4 regions of the Pantoea sp. Ep11b genome follow, and region 4 is predicted to be linked to each of the others. Evidence: predicted binding sites of a transcription regulator. Region 4 holds the regulator's gene; each other region holds the start of a gene.
The links. Region 4 encodes PurR, which represses purine synthesis genes. Its sites were predicted from a motif close to CANGCAAACGTTTGCNTG; they were not measured.
Positions count from the first base shown of each region.

Region 1 (3,231 bases), 750 kb from region 4:
GCAGCAATGGGGGCAGAAGCGGCGCTGTGGGGATTACAGACCCGCATCTTTGACTTCCCGTGGCAGCCCGACTGGACGCTCTGGCTGGCGCTGCCGTTGTGCGGCGCGCTGCTGTTATCTCTCTGCGGCGGCTGGCTGGGTATCCGGTTACTGAAAGGAAAGGCTCTGTTCAGGAAGTTCGATGCGGCGTAGCGGTCAGATTCGGGGCAGGACAGGCCGCATCCCGCCCGTTTTTACCGCTATGCAGATCAACAGGCGGAAAACCGGAGTGAGGCGTTACGCAGGAAGGATGAATTCAATCCGCTAACGGACGCCCCTCAGGGATGAGGAGCGTTATCACGCGTGACGGGCGGGCAGGGGCGTTTTTGCGATCTTTTCCCGATGTCTGCTGCTGACTGAGAGAGAACGGCACCATCATGCTGAGCGGCCCGATCAGGCCGCCCTGCACTGTCGGTGGCGGCGATCAGAGCTTCTCAACTGCCCACGCAATACCGCTGGCGTACTCTGCAGGCAACTGGGGCACCAGCGCGTTCAGCGCCATCTTAAGCCGCTTCGTGTCGCTGTCGGTCAGATTGAGATGGCCCACTTTACGGCCCGGACGCACCTCTTTGTCATACCAGTGCAGATGCACCAGCGGCTGCTGCAGCCAGCTGAGGTTTACGTCGGTGCCAATCAGGTTGACCATCGCCGACGGGGCAAAGACCACCGGCTGCGGCAGCGGCAGGCTGAGAATGGCGCGCAGATGCAGCTCAAACTGGCTGATCGAGGCGCCGTTCTGCGTCCAGTGGCCGCTGTTATGGACACGCGGCGCCAGCTCGTTAATCAGCAGTCCGTCAGGCGTGACAAAGCACTCCATCGCCATCACGCCAACATAGTTCAGCGCATGCATAATCGCACTCAGCATCGCTTCGGCCTGCTGCTGCTGCGCCCGATCCGCCTGGGGCAGGGCGACGCTGGTGCGCAGAATGCCCTCCTGATGCAGGTTATGCGTCAGCGGATAGAACACGACGTTACCATCGTGGCCGCGCGCGCCCACCAGCGAGACTTCACCGGAAAAGTTAATGCCCTGTTCAACGATGCATTCGCCGTAGCAGGCATCCGGCAGCTGGTGCGTATCACCGGCGCGCAGACGCCACTGACCGCGTCCGTCGTAACCGCCGGTGCGGCTTTTCACTATCGCCAGCTCGCCCAGCGAGTCAAACACCGTCGGCCATTCGCTGTTGTCCGACAGCAACTGCCAGGGGGCAGTCGCCAGGCCAAGCTCGTCCAGCAGCTGCTTCTGCGTCAGGCGATCGGCCAGACGCGGAAAAATATCGCGGTTAACAAAGGCCGGATGGCTGGCCAGTTCACGCGTCAGCGCCGTCTCCGGCCAGCGTTCGATCTCGGCGGTGATCACGCTGTCGGCGATCGGCAGAGCGGCAGGATCGGCGTCCAGACCCACCGGGTAAACGGCAATGCCCAGGGGTTCACCTGCCTGACGCAGCATACGGCCTAACTGGCCGTTGCCCAGTACGCAAACCGGCTTCATGCCTCCTCCCGCGGATCGGGGTGGTTAAGCACCTCATCGGTCTGGCTCTGACGCCAGGTGCCGAGACGTGAGGCCAGCGCGCTGTCATGCAGCGCCAGAATCTGCGCCGCCAGCAGGGCGGCATTGGCGGCACCGGCTTTACCGATCGCCAGCGTGCCAACCGGGATACCGCGCGGCATCTGCACGATCGAGTAGAGGCTATCGACGCCGCTCAGCGCCGCGCTCTGCACCGGTACACCCAGCACCGGCACCAGGGTTTTGGCTGCCAGCATCCCCGGCAGATGGGCTGCGCCACCTGCACCCGCGATAATCACCTGAAAACCGTTGTCCGCCGCGGTTTCGGCGAAGCTGAACAGTTTATCCGGGGTGCGGTGCGCAGAGACCACTTCAACATGAAAAGGGACGTCCAGGCTGGTAAGAATGTCAGCGGCGAACTGCATGGTGGCCCAGTCACTTCTGGAACCCATAACAATGGCGATGCGAGCCGGGGCGTTGGATGACATGCGGTCAACTCCTGTGGATGAACAAACAGACCTGGCCGGGCGGACAGGTTTTGAAGGGCACCGAGAATAGCATGACAGAGGCGGAAGGAAAACGGTTGCGTCGCGCTTAATGCCGTCGGTTTAACGGCAGATCAGAAGTCAAATTCAGTGAGCTGAATGCCACTGGCGTCGAGCTGAATCATGGAACCCCGTTCGTGCCAGGCACCCAGTACCGCGCGCTGTGCCGTTTCGCCCTGCACCGCCAGCGTATGAATTGCCGGGCGGTGAGTGTGACCATGGATCAGCAGCGGCACCTGCTGGCGCAGCAGGGTGGCGACGACCGCATCCGGGTTCACATCCATGATGCTCTGAGATTTGTGCTGGTTAGCCTGCTTGCTGTCGGCCCGCATCCGCGCGGCAATCCGCTTGCGGATCCGCAGAGGCAGCGCCAGAAAGAGCCGCTGGATCCAGGGATTATGCACTCTGGCGCGAAAGCGCAGATAACCCGCGTCGTCCGTGCAGAGCGTGTCACCATGCATGATCAGCACTCGCTGACCATAGAGCGTCAAGACCTGCTCTTCCGGCAGCAGGGTCATGTGACTGGCGCGTGCAAAGCGGCGACCCAGCAGGAAATCGCGGTTGCCATGAATAAAGTAAACCGGCACCGGCAGGGCGCGCAGGGCATCGGCAACCTGCTGATGCAGCGGATTGGGATCGTCATCGCCTATCCAGGCTTCAAACAGATCGCCGAGAATATAGAGCGCGTCGCAGTGAGGAGCTTCGCGCGCTAAAAAATGCAGAAAACCGGCGGTAATCGCCGGTTCTTCCTGACACAGATGGAGATCTGCGATAAACAGCGTGCGCGACATTACTCGCTGACGGTCACTTTCTGGATAACGACGTCATCTTTTGGCACATCCTGGTGCATACCGCTGCGGCCGGTAGAGACGGCTTTGATCTTCTCTACCACATCCATGCCTTCAACCACTTCTGCAAACACGCAGTAGCCCCAGCCCTGAACGCTTTCATCACGGAAGTTCAGGAAGTCGTTGTCAGCGACGTTGATGAAGAACTGTGCGGTCGCAGAGTGCGGCGCAGAGGTACGCGCCATAGCCAGCGTCCCTTTGGTGTTTTTCAGGCCGTTGTTCGCTTCGTTTTTGATTTCAGCTTTGGTCTCTTTCTGCTTCATGCCGGGTTCGAAACCGCCGCCCTGGATCATAA
Region 1 is NZ_CP160631.1:1,396,547-1,399,777, forward strand. It holds gene ybbP (putative ABC transporter permease subunit YbbP) at 1-192, shown strand, start outside; gene purK (5-(carboxyamino)imidazole ribonucleotide synthase) at 464-1,528, opposite strand; gene purE (5-(carboxyamino)imidazole ribonucleotide mutase) at 1,525-2,031, opposite strand; gene lpxH (UDP-2,3-diacylglucosamine diphosphatase) at 2,163-2,879, opposite strand; gene ppiB (peptidylprolyl isomerase B) at 2,879-3,231, opposite strand, start outside.
Region 1: a site for PurR is predicted at 2,116-2,133, ahead of purE (5-(carboxyamino)imidazole ribonucleotide mutase). Genes of this name have one in related genera too.

Region 2 (3,231 bases), 1.1 Mb from region 4:
ACCAGATGACCGATATGCTCGGCGATGACCACCAGCGCCGCAGGCAGAATCGTCAGCATCGCCACCCACTCAAAACGCGGCGTGTAGAAGGTTGGCAGGGCAAACCACGGCGCGCGCTCGACGCCGCTCCAGTCCACGATACCCATCGCTGCGGAGAGCAGATATCCCACGACCACCCCAACCAGAATCGGGATGATCGCCAGGAAACCGCGGAACAGCACCGAACCGAATACCGTCACCGCCAGCGTCACCAGCGAGATCAGTACCGTTTTACTGTCGGGCGCACTGCCTTCAGCGGGCAGCAGGCCCGCCATATTGGCGGCCACGCCAGCCAGTTCCAGACCAATGACGGCGACAATCGCCCCCATCGCTGCGGGCGGAAACATCACGTCGAGCCAGCCGGTCCCGGCGCGTCTGACGATCAGTGCCACAATGCAGAACAGCACGCCACACAGAATAAATCCGCCCAGCGCCACCTCATAGCCCAGCGGCAGCAGCAGCAACACCGGCGAGATAAACGCAAAACTGGATCCCAGGTAGGCGGGGATTTTGCCTTTACAGATAAAGAGATAAATCAGTGTGCCCACCCCGTTGAACAGCAGCACGGTGGCCGGGTTGATATGGAACAGAATCGGCACCAGCACGGTGGCGCCAAACATGGCGAACAGGTGTTGCAGGCTGAGCGGAATGGTTTGCAGTAACGGCGGTCGTTCACTGACGCCAATGGCGCGACGAGTCATCATTTATCCCCTTAGGTTATCTCTCCCGCCGGTCCGCGCCGCAGCAGCAGGCGCGCCCGTTCCGGGCACTTTTTTTTGCCAAAAAAAAGCCGACTCTCTGGTCGGCTATGCGATTTATTTGGTTCCGAAAATTTTGTCCCCGGCATCGCCGAGTCCGGGAATGATGTAACCCTTTTCGTTCAGCCCCTGATCCACTGATGCGGTGTACAGCTCAACATCCGGATGCGCTTTCTCCAGTGCCGCGATCCCTTCCGGCGCCGCCACCAGCACCAGCACCTTGATGCTGGAGCAGCCCGCTTTCTTCAGCAGGTCGATGGTAGCGATCATAGAGCCACCGGTAGCCAGCATCGGATCGACGACCAGCGCCAGGCGCTCTTCGATGTTAGACACCAGCTTCTGGAAGTAAGGCACCGGCTCCAGCGTCTCTTCATCGCGGTAGACGCCCACCACGCTGATACGGGCGCTGGGAACGTGCTCCAGCACCCCTTCCATCATGCCAAGACCGGCACGCAGAATCGGCACCACCGTGATTTTTTTGCCTTTGATCTGGTCGATCTCTACCGGGCCGTTCCAGCCCTCAATGGTGACGCGCTCTGTTTCCAGATCGGCAGTCGCTTCGTAGGTCAGCAGGCTGCCCACTTCCGACGCCAGCTCGCGAAAACGCTTTGTACTGATATCATGCTCACGCATCAGGCCCAGTTTATGTTTGACCAGCGGGTGTCTGACTTCCACGATCTTCATTGGTGTTCTCCCGGAATGAGTTGAGCTAAAAAAAATCGCGGGATTATACCGCCTTTTGGACGGCGCGCCACCTCTCCTTGCGCAATACCGCGGCTTTTACAGGGATAAACAGAGGATTGATGAAATTCGTCCGATGCGCAATCCCGGACTCGCAAACGTTTGCCTGCACTGATAGAATTGCCGCGCTTTATTTTAAACCACCAACCGCAACTCGCGTGGGGACCTCGCAGTGACCGACAAAACCTCTCTCAGTTACAAAGACGCCGGTGTTGATATTGATGCTGGTAACGCTCTGGTTGACCGTATTAAAGGCGTAGTGAAAAAGACGCGTCGCCCGGAAGTGATGGGTGGACTGGGCGGTTTTGGTGCGCTTTGCGCGCTGCCGCAGAAATACCGTGAACCCGTGCTGGTTTCCGGCACCGATGGCGTGGGCACCAAGCTGCGTCTGGCGATGGATCTCAAACGTCACGATGCCATCGGCGTTGACCTGGTCGCGATGTGCGTCAACGATCTGGTGGTTCAGGGCGCCGAGCCGCTCTTCTTCCTCGACTATTACGCCACCGGGAAACTGGATGTGGAAACGGCCTCTGCGGTGATTACCGGTATCGCTGAAGGGTGTCTGCAGTCAGGTTGTGCGCTGGTAGGCGGTGAAACCGCCGAGATGCCAGGCATGTATCACGGCGAAGATTATGACGTGGCCGGGTTCTGCGTCGGCGTGGTGGAAAAGTCAGAAATCATTGATGGCAGCAAGGTGCAGGATGGCGACGTACTGATCGCCCTCGGCTCCAGCGGCCCGCACTCTAATGGTTATTCGCTGGTGCGCAAAATTCTGGAAGTCAGCAACACCGATCCGCTGTCTGAACAGCTGGAAGGCAAACCACTGGCCGACCATCTGCTGGAACCGACCCGCATCTATGTGAAGAACATCCTGAGCCTGATTGAGCAGGTCGATGTGCACGCGATTGCGCATCTGACCGGCGGCGGCTTCTGGGAAAATATTCCGCGCGTGCTGCCTGACAACACCCAGGCGGTCATCGACGAGAAGAGCTGGCAGTGGCCGGCCGTCTTCAGCTGGCTGCAGCAGGCGGGCAACGTCAGCCGTTTCGAGATGTATCGCACCTTTAACTGCGGTGTGGGCATGGTCATTGCCCTGAGTCCGGCCGACGCCGATAAGGCGATTGCGCTGATGCAGGCGGCGGGCGAGAAAGCCTGGAAGCTGGGCGTGATCAAAGCGTCTGATGCTGAAGAGCGTGTGGTTATTAACGGATGAAAAAGCTGGTTGTACTGATTTCCGGCAACGGAAGTAACCTTCAGTCCATCCTTGACGCCTGTGCAAGCGGGCGGATTCACGGCAGCGTGGCTGCCGTGTTCAGCAACCGTGCCGCCGCGTATGGCCTGACGCGGGCGCAGGAGGCGGGCGTACCCGCGCATGCGCTTGCCGCCAGCGACTTCGCCGACCGTGAAGCCTTTGATCGCCAGCTTATCGCGGCGATCGAGGCGTACTCGCCCGATCTGGTTGTGCTGGCGGGCTATATGCGGATCCTCAGCCCCGCGTTCGTCGCCCATTTTCACAATCGCCTGCTGAATATCCACCCTTCTCTGCTGCCGAAATATCCGGGCCTGCATACGCACCGTCAGGCGCTGGAGAATGGCGACAGCGAACATGGCACCTCCGTGCATTTTGTCACCGAAGAGCTGGATGGTGGCCCGGTGATCCTGCAGGCGAAAGTCCCGGTTTTCCCTGGCGATA
Region 2 is NZ_CP160631.1:3,238,206-3,241,436, forward strand. It holds gene uraA (uracil permease) at 1-740, opposite strand, end outside; gene upp (uracil phosphoribosyltransferase) at 855-1,481, opposite strand; gene purM (phosphoribosylformylglycinamidine cyclo-ligase) at 1,711-2,751, shown strand; gene purN (phosphoribosylglycinamide formyltransferase) at 2,748-3,231, shown strand, end outside.
Region 2: a site for PurR is predicted at 1,630-1,647, ahead of purM (phosphoribosylformylglycinamidine cyclo-ligase). Genes of this name have one in related genera too.

Region 3 (3,231 bases), 330 kb from region 4:
CGGGCAAAGTGCTGCTGGAGCTGCTCATCGTGATTCTGGTTCTGGGCTTCCAGCGACAGATTATGCGCCAGCAGCTGGCTGGCCCGATCGTCAAGACAGAACATCAGACTGGAAAAGGCATTTTCCAGCACCGTCAAACGACGCTGCTGGTCGCCAATCAGTGCCAGCAACTCACCAAAGGTCATCGCCTCTTCTGGTTTATCAGTAGTCATGGTGTCGCATCTCCTGTTATGCGTGACGAGCGCAAGCATAGGGCATTGATCATTCAGAGTCTAGATGCTGGGCGGGGGAAGCGCGAGAGGGGAGAAAAGATAAAAAAACCGGGTGGCGACACCCGGAAAAAAACACAGTGGCGGTTAATCAGTAATGAACCAGTCGTCAGCGCTTTCCCACGTCTGCTGCAGGATCTCGCTGATCTGGTCGCGCGTCTCTTTTCCACCGCCCAGCACGCTGAGATTGTTGGTACTGGCGTAACGCACCTTGACGTGGTTGGTCGAGTCAGGGAACTGTTCATCGATGCGGCGCGACAGCTCGTCGCTTAATGCTTCGATTGCGCCAGCAGGAAGAGGTCGGGTATTTGATACGGTAATTTCAACGCGCATAACAGCCTCCGGTTAAGATACTGTATATATTTACAGTATCCGCAGGCCGGAGGCAAGCGAAATTATGCGATGCGCCAGTTCAGCGTCTCACCGGCCAGGAACGGCACCAGTGAGTGGCTGCCCAGAGCGATGGTGTCCGGCACCTGCCAGGTTTCACGCACCAGCGTAATTGTGCCTTCATTCAGCGGCAGGCCATAAAAACGCGGGCCATTCTCCGAACAGAACGCCTCAAAGTGCTCCAGCGCCCCCAGCTCTTCAAATACGGTGGCGTAGGCGGGCAGTGACGTCGGCGCATTAAATACCCCGGCACAGCCGCAGCTGGACTCTTTGAGATGGCGCAGATGCGGCGCGGTGTCGGTGCCCAGGAAGAAGCGTGGATGGCCGCTCGCCACCACCTTGCGCAGCGCCTCCTGATGCACGTTGCGCTTGAGGATCGGCAGGCAGTAGAGATGCGGACGGATGCCGCCCACCAGCATGTGGTTACGGTTAAACATCAGATGCTGCGGGGTAATGGTCGCCCCCAGGTTCTCATCGGCAGCGGCAACGTAGTCCGCGGCATCCTGGGTAGTAATATGCTCCATTACCACTTTCAGCGCCGGGAACTGGCGGCGCAGCGGCTCCATCACCGTTTCGATAAAGCGCGCTTCACGATCAAAGATATCGACATGCGCCGCGGTCACCTCACCGTGCACCAGCAGCGGCATGCCCAGCGTCTGCATCCGCTCCAGCACCCGCGCAATCGAGGCGATGTCGGTCACGCCGTGGCTGGAGTTGGTGGTCGCGTGGGCCGGATAGAGTTTGGCGGCAGTGAACAGACCGGCGGTGAAACCGCGCTCAAGCTCATCCGGGTCGAGGGAGTCGGTCAGATAGCAGGTCATCAGCGGGGTAAACTTATGATCGTCGGGCAGTGCCGCCAGAATACGCTCGCGATAGGCTTCCCCCGCCGCAACGCTGGTCACAGGCGGCACCAGGTTTGGCATCACAATGGCACGACCATTTACCGCGCTGGTATAGGGCAGGACCGTTTTGAGCATCTCATCGTCGCGCAGATGAATATGCCAGTCGTCAGGGCGACGCAGGGTAAGTTGCTGAGGGTGTGCTGTCATCAGTGAAGCTCCGGCAGAAGAGAAAACAAAAGGCGTGTTTTGGCCGGGGTCTAAGCATAAGGATTCAGGCAACCGTTTGCACCTGCTTTTTATGCAGAAAAGAAAAACCGCGCCAGAGGCGCGGCATTCGGGCTTACTGCGTAAAAGGGATCACCAGCTCGCCAGGCTTCACTTCCAGCCCTTTCGCGAACCGCTTCGCCAGCGACTCGCCTTTGCTGCGGTCGGCGCTGAGAACGTAGGCGGGCTTCTGATCAAAATAGCTCTTCAGCGACTGATTGAGGTAGGGGGTCAGCGTCTTCATGATCGCGGCCATTTTTTCCGGTGCCACCTGCGCATCGGTAATCTCCAGATCGCGCAGATAGATGGCACCCTGTTGCGGATCGTAGACCGGCTGAGCCCGCATCTTCAGCTGCATATCGGCCTGCTGTGGCCCGAACAGCGAGGTGACGTTGATTTTGGCACTGCCGGAGAGGGTCACTTTGCCCGGCTCTTCGCGACCAATCTGACTGCTGAGATTGTTCAGCACGATGTGCGCGTTAACCAGTCCGGAAACGCCAATATCTTTCTCATAGTTGTTATGCTTCTGCAGCGCCTGGTTAACTTCCTGCTCGCTGATGGTGTATTGCATCAGCTTATTACAGCCGCTCAGCAGCAGGGCGAACAGCAGGGCGGTCAGCACGAAAAAAGCCTTTTTCATCGATCGATATCCTGAATATCAGAGCCAGTAAACAGGCCATAGCCTGCCTGAATGTAGGGCGGGTGTCATCAGGAAAGGGATGAGAAACGCCGCAGCGCCTCTCATCTGGCGGGTCAGTGGGCGATGGAGGAGAGCAGATTGACCTGGGTCTGTTTTGCCATGTTATCGCGATAGTCGGCGACCCGGGCGGGCCAGTCGATACCGGCTACCAGCGTCAGCGAGCGCAGCAGGGGGAAGAGGCTAAAATCGTCTTCCGATAGCTCGCCGTTGACCGCATTGGGCTGGACGATAAGCCTGTCGAGCTTGCGCAGGTCATCGCTGACATTTTTGATCAATCCGGCCGAATGGCTCTTCAGTGCGGCAAAGTCGCCTATGCTCACCTGCTTTTTCGTGCGGAAATAGTTGCGCGCCTCTGGCGTAGCAAACTCGGCAAACGCCGCCTCTGCAATGCGTGGCAGTAGCAGCTTGTTCACATAGCTGTTCATGTGACGCAGCCAGTCGGCGATGGCCGGATTCAGCGCGCCGGTGATCAGCGGCGCGTGATCCTGTTGATCCACGTAGTGGACAATCTCCATGCTCTCCGGCATGGCGCTGCCATCCTGCTTCTGCAGAATTGGCACCATTTTTTTGCCAACCAGACGGACTGGCGTCTCTTCATCATCGTTGAGCATCACCACCAGCTCAACCGGCACATTTTTCAGACCAAAAATCATGCGCGCTTTCACGCAGAAAGGGCAGTGGTCATAGATATAGAGCTTCATCCTGATCTCCCGTATAGCAGGTTTAGGGTTTAACAGCATGAATCAATTCATGCTGTTTTGCGGAC
Region 3 is NZ_CP160631.1:1,819,466-1,822,696, forward strand. It holds gene AB1748_RS08560 (hypothetical protein) at 1-212, opposite strand, end outside; gene dinI (DNA damage-inducible protein I) at 357-602, opposite strand; gene pyrC (dihydroorotase) at 665-1,708, opposite strand; gene AB1748_RS08575 (lipoprotein) at 1,842-2,405, opposite strand; gene grxB (glutaredoxin 2) at 2,519-3,166, opposite strand.
Region 3: a site for PurR is predicted at 1,774-1,791, ahead of pyrC (dihydroorotase). Genes of this name have one in related genera too.

Region 4 (3,231 bases):
GCGTCAGCTTGAGACCTGGCTGGCGGTCCCGCTGTTCGAACGTCAGCATCGGGAAGTGGTGCTGACCCCGGCAGGCGAACATTTTGTGCGGGAAGGGCGCAGCGTTATCAAAAAAATGCTCGCTACCCGCCGACAGTGTCAGCAGCTGGCGAATGGCTGGCGTGGTCAGCTGAGCATCGCCGTCGATCGCATCGCTAAACCGCAGCGTACCCGACAGCTGGTCAAAGATTTCTATCGCCACTTCCCGGATATGGAGCTGAGCATCAGTTATGAAGTGTTCAATGGCGTCTGGGATGCGCTGGCCGATGGGCGGGTGGAGATCGCGATTGGCGCCACTCAGGCGATTCCGGTAGGCGGGCGTTTTGCCTTTCGCGATATGGGCACCCTGAACTGGCGCTGCGTGGTCGCGCCCGATCATCCCCTGACGCAGGCGAGCCAGATAGATGATGACACGCTGCGCAGCTGGCCGTCGCTGGTGCTGGAAGATACCTCGCGGGCGCTGCCGCGCCGGATGACGTGGACGCTGGACAATCAGCGCAGGCTGGTGGTGCCGGAGTGGCAGACCGGGCTGGAGTGTGTGCAGGCGGGATTGTGTGTGGCGATGGTGCCCGGCCATCTGGCCAGACCGCTGCTCGACAGTGGCGATCTGGCCGAGCTGACGCTGCCGGTTCCGTTTCCGGACAGTCCGTGCTGCGTCAGCTGGGCAGAAGATCGTGCATCACCGGCGACAGGCTGGTTGCTCAGCTATCTGGGTGATGCGCAGACGCTTAATCAGGAGTGGTTAAGCGAGGATTAACGCCGGTAGTCGCGGAACGGGCCATCGGCGACGGAACGACGTTCGATCAGCGTCGGGTGAACCTCGATGGTCTGCGACACTTCACGCTTGCTGGTAATGCGGTCCAGCAGCATATCCAGCGCCTTTTCGCCCAGCTGGGCTTTCGGCTGATGGACGGTAGTCAGGGCTGGCGCGAAATAGCGCGCGTTGCGCACATTGTCATACCCGATCACCGAAATATCCTGAGGAACGCGTAATCCCATCTCGTCGGCGGCGCAAATCGCCCCCATTGCCATGATGTCACCGCCACAGAATACCGCCGTAGGGCGCTGCTTCTGCGACAGAATCTGCTGCATGGCCTGATAGCCAGACTCCGGCTCGAAGTCGCCCTGAACGATCCACTCGGCGCGCGGCTGGATATTTGCCTCTTCCAGCGCCTTCAGGAAACCGGCATGACGGCCACCCCCGGTATTGCGCTCCATCTGGCCGGGAATGGCGCCAATATCACGGTGCCCGCGCTCAATCAGATAGCGGCCGGCCAGATAACCGCCCTGGAAGGCGTTGTCCAGCACTGTGTCAGTGAAGTCGGCGCGGGATTCGCCCCAGTCCATCACCACCATCGGGATGTTGCGATTCTCTTCAAGCATCTGCAGCAGGTCGTCCGGGTATTCGGAGCACATCACCAGCAGGCCATCCACGCGCTTCTGCGCCATCATGCTGAGATAGGCGCGCTGCTTTTGCAGATCGTTGTGGGCATTCCCCAGGATCAGCGTATAGCCCTTATCGAAGCAGTGATTCTCGACGGCTTCGATAATTTCAGCGAAGTAGGGCGCTTCGCTGGAGGTGGCCAGCAGCCCCAGCGTGCGGGTGTGGTTCACTTTCAGGCTGCGTGCCACGGCGCTCGGTGAGTAGTGCAGTTCCTTGATCGCCTGCCAGACCGCTTCGCGCGTCTCTTCAGCGACAAAGCGGGTTTTATTAATGACGTGCGAAACGGTGGTCGTGGAGACGCCAGCGCGTTTTGCCACATCTTTTATTGTTGCCATGTAAATCAGACTCCGGTGCTTATCTAACTCTCTGATAAGCGTAGTGTTAAACGTTTGCGTCTGCTCAGGGTTTTTTTCGCAAAAATGCAGCGTTGCTGGCCGGTAATCTGACCGCGGGCGACGGAAATCACGCCTGAAAAAAGGTGCAAACGGAATCAGCGTTGCGCGCGTTGCGCAACAAAGGCGGGATTCTAACAAGGCTGGACGGATAACACGAGATTTTTACCGGGTCGTGTGGGAAAATGAAATAACCCTGTGAACTGTGTGACTAAGGAGCAAGCCGTGAGTACCGACCTCAAACTGGCATTAATGACCACCGTTGGCTGTCTGCTGATGATTGTGGCCTTTAGTTTTACCGCCATTCTGCACTGATAAAAAAAGCCGGGATTTTCCCGGCTTTTTTTCTGACTCTGCTGCTGTTCAGCGGATCGTTTTCGGCGTCATCACCCGGCGGGCGCCGATGTAGTGGCGCTGCCAGTAATCTTCCCCTAATGCGCTGATCTGGATATCTTTGCCGGTGCGGGGCGATTGAATAAACTTGCCGTCACCCAGGTAAACTCCGACATGATCGGCGGTGCCGCGGCCATTGATGCGGAAGAAGACCAGATCGCCTTTCTCCAGCGACTCACGCTTGATCGGCGCGGCGTCACGCAGGTGGTACATCTCATTGGCGGTACGCGGGATCTTAAACTTCACCAGATCCTTATAGGCGTACCAGACCAGACCGCTGCAGTCGAAACCGGTGTGCGGAGACGTTCCGCCCCACTGATAGGGTTTTCCCAGCTGACCCATCAGCTTGGTCATCGCCGTTTCACGCGCCTTCTGGTAACGCTGGCGGTGAGATTTGCTCATTTTAATGGTGCCGGTTTCGCGGGTATCCGCGTCGGCGGTTTTCAGCGCACGCTGATGACCATAGCGTTTCTTTTCGTGATTCTTGCTGATGCGGGCGGTTTTAAGCGAGGTCTTCTTAGCGGGTGTCTGTGTCGCGGTGAGTTCAGCTTTTTTCTGTTTTTTAGTTTTGAGTTTCTGAACAGGCGTGACACGCGGTTTTTTCGTGACCGTTTTGACCGGGCGGCGCTTACGACGCTCATCGTCGCGCGCACTCTTTTTCTCTGCTTTATGCGAACTGACGTTCACCGGCGTGTGAGGCGACGCGGCGGCGGTGTTGAAAAACAGTTGCGCAAAGGCCAGCATGAAAAGCGTAATGATTAAACGCATAGTCCGTAAGTAAGTTAAGTTGTCATGGCCACTACGCACCGTGACAAAGTTGAGATTAATCTGATCGAGGATCAGCGCCCAGGCCATTCTAGTCCAGTTCTTTTAAAAACAGTAAGGTCTTTTATTATTAATCTTTGTAACCGCTGAAATTGCGCTGAAAATGAACATTTTCAGCATCTTATATCAGCAAATTTA
Region 4 is NZ_CP160631.1:2,145,033-2,148,263, forward strand. It holds gene punR (DNA-binding transcriptional activator PunR) at 1-796, shown strand, start outside; gene purR (HTH-type transcriptional repressor PurR) at 793-1,818, opposite strand; gene AB1748_RS10205 (YnhF family membrane protein) at 2,101-2,190, shown strand; gene AB1748_RS10210 (C40 family peptidase) at 2,239-3,036, opposite strand.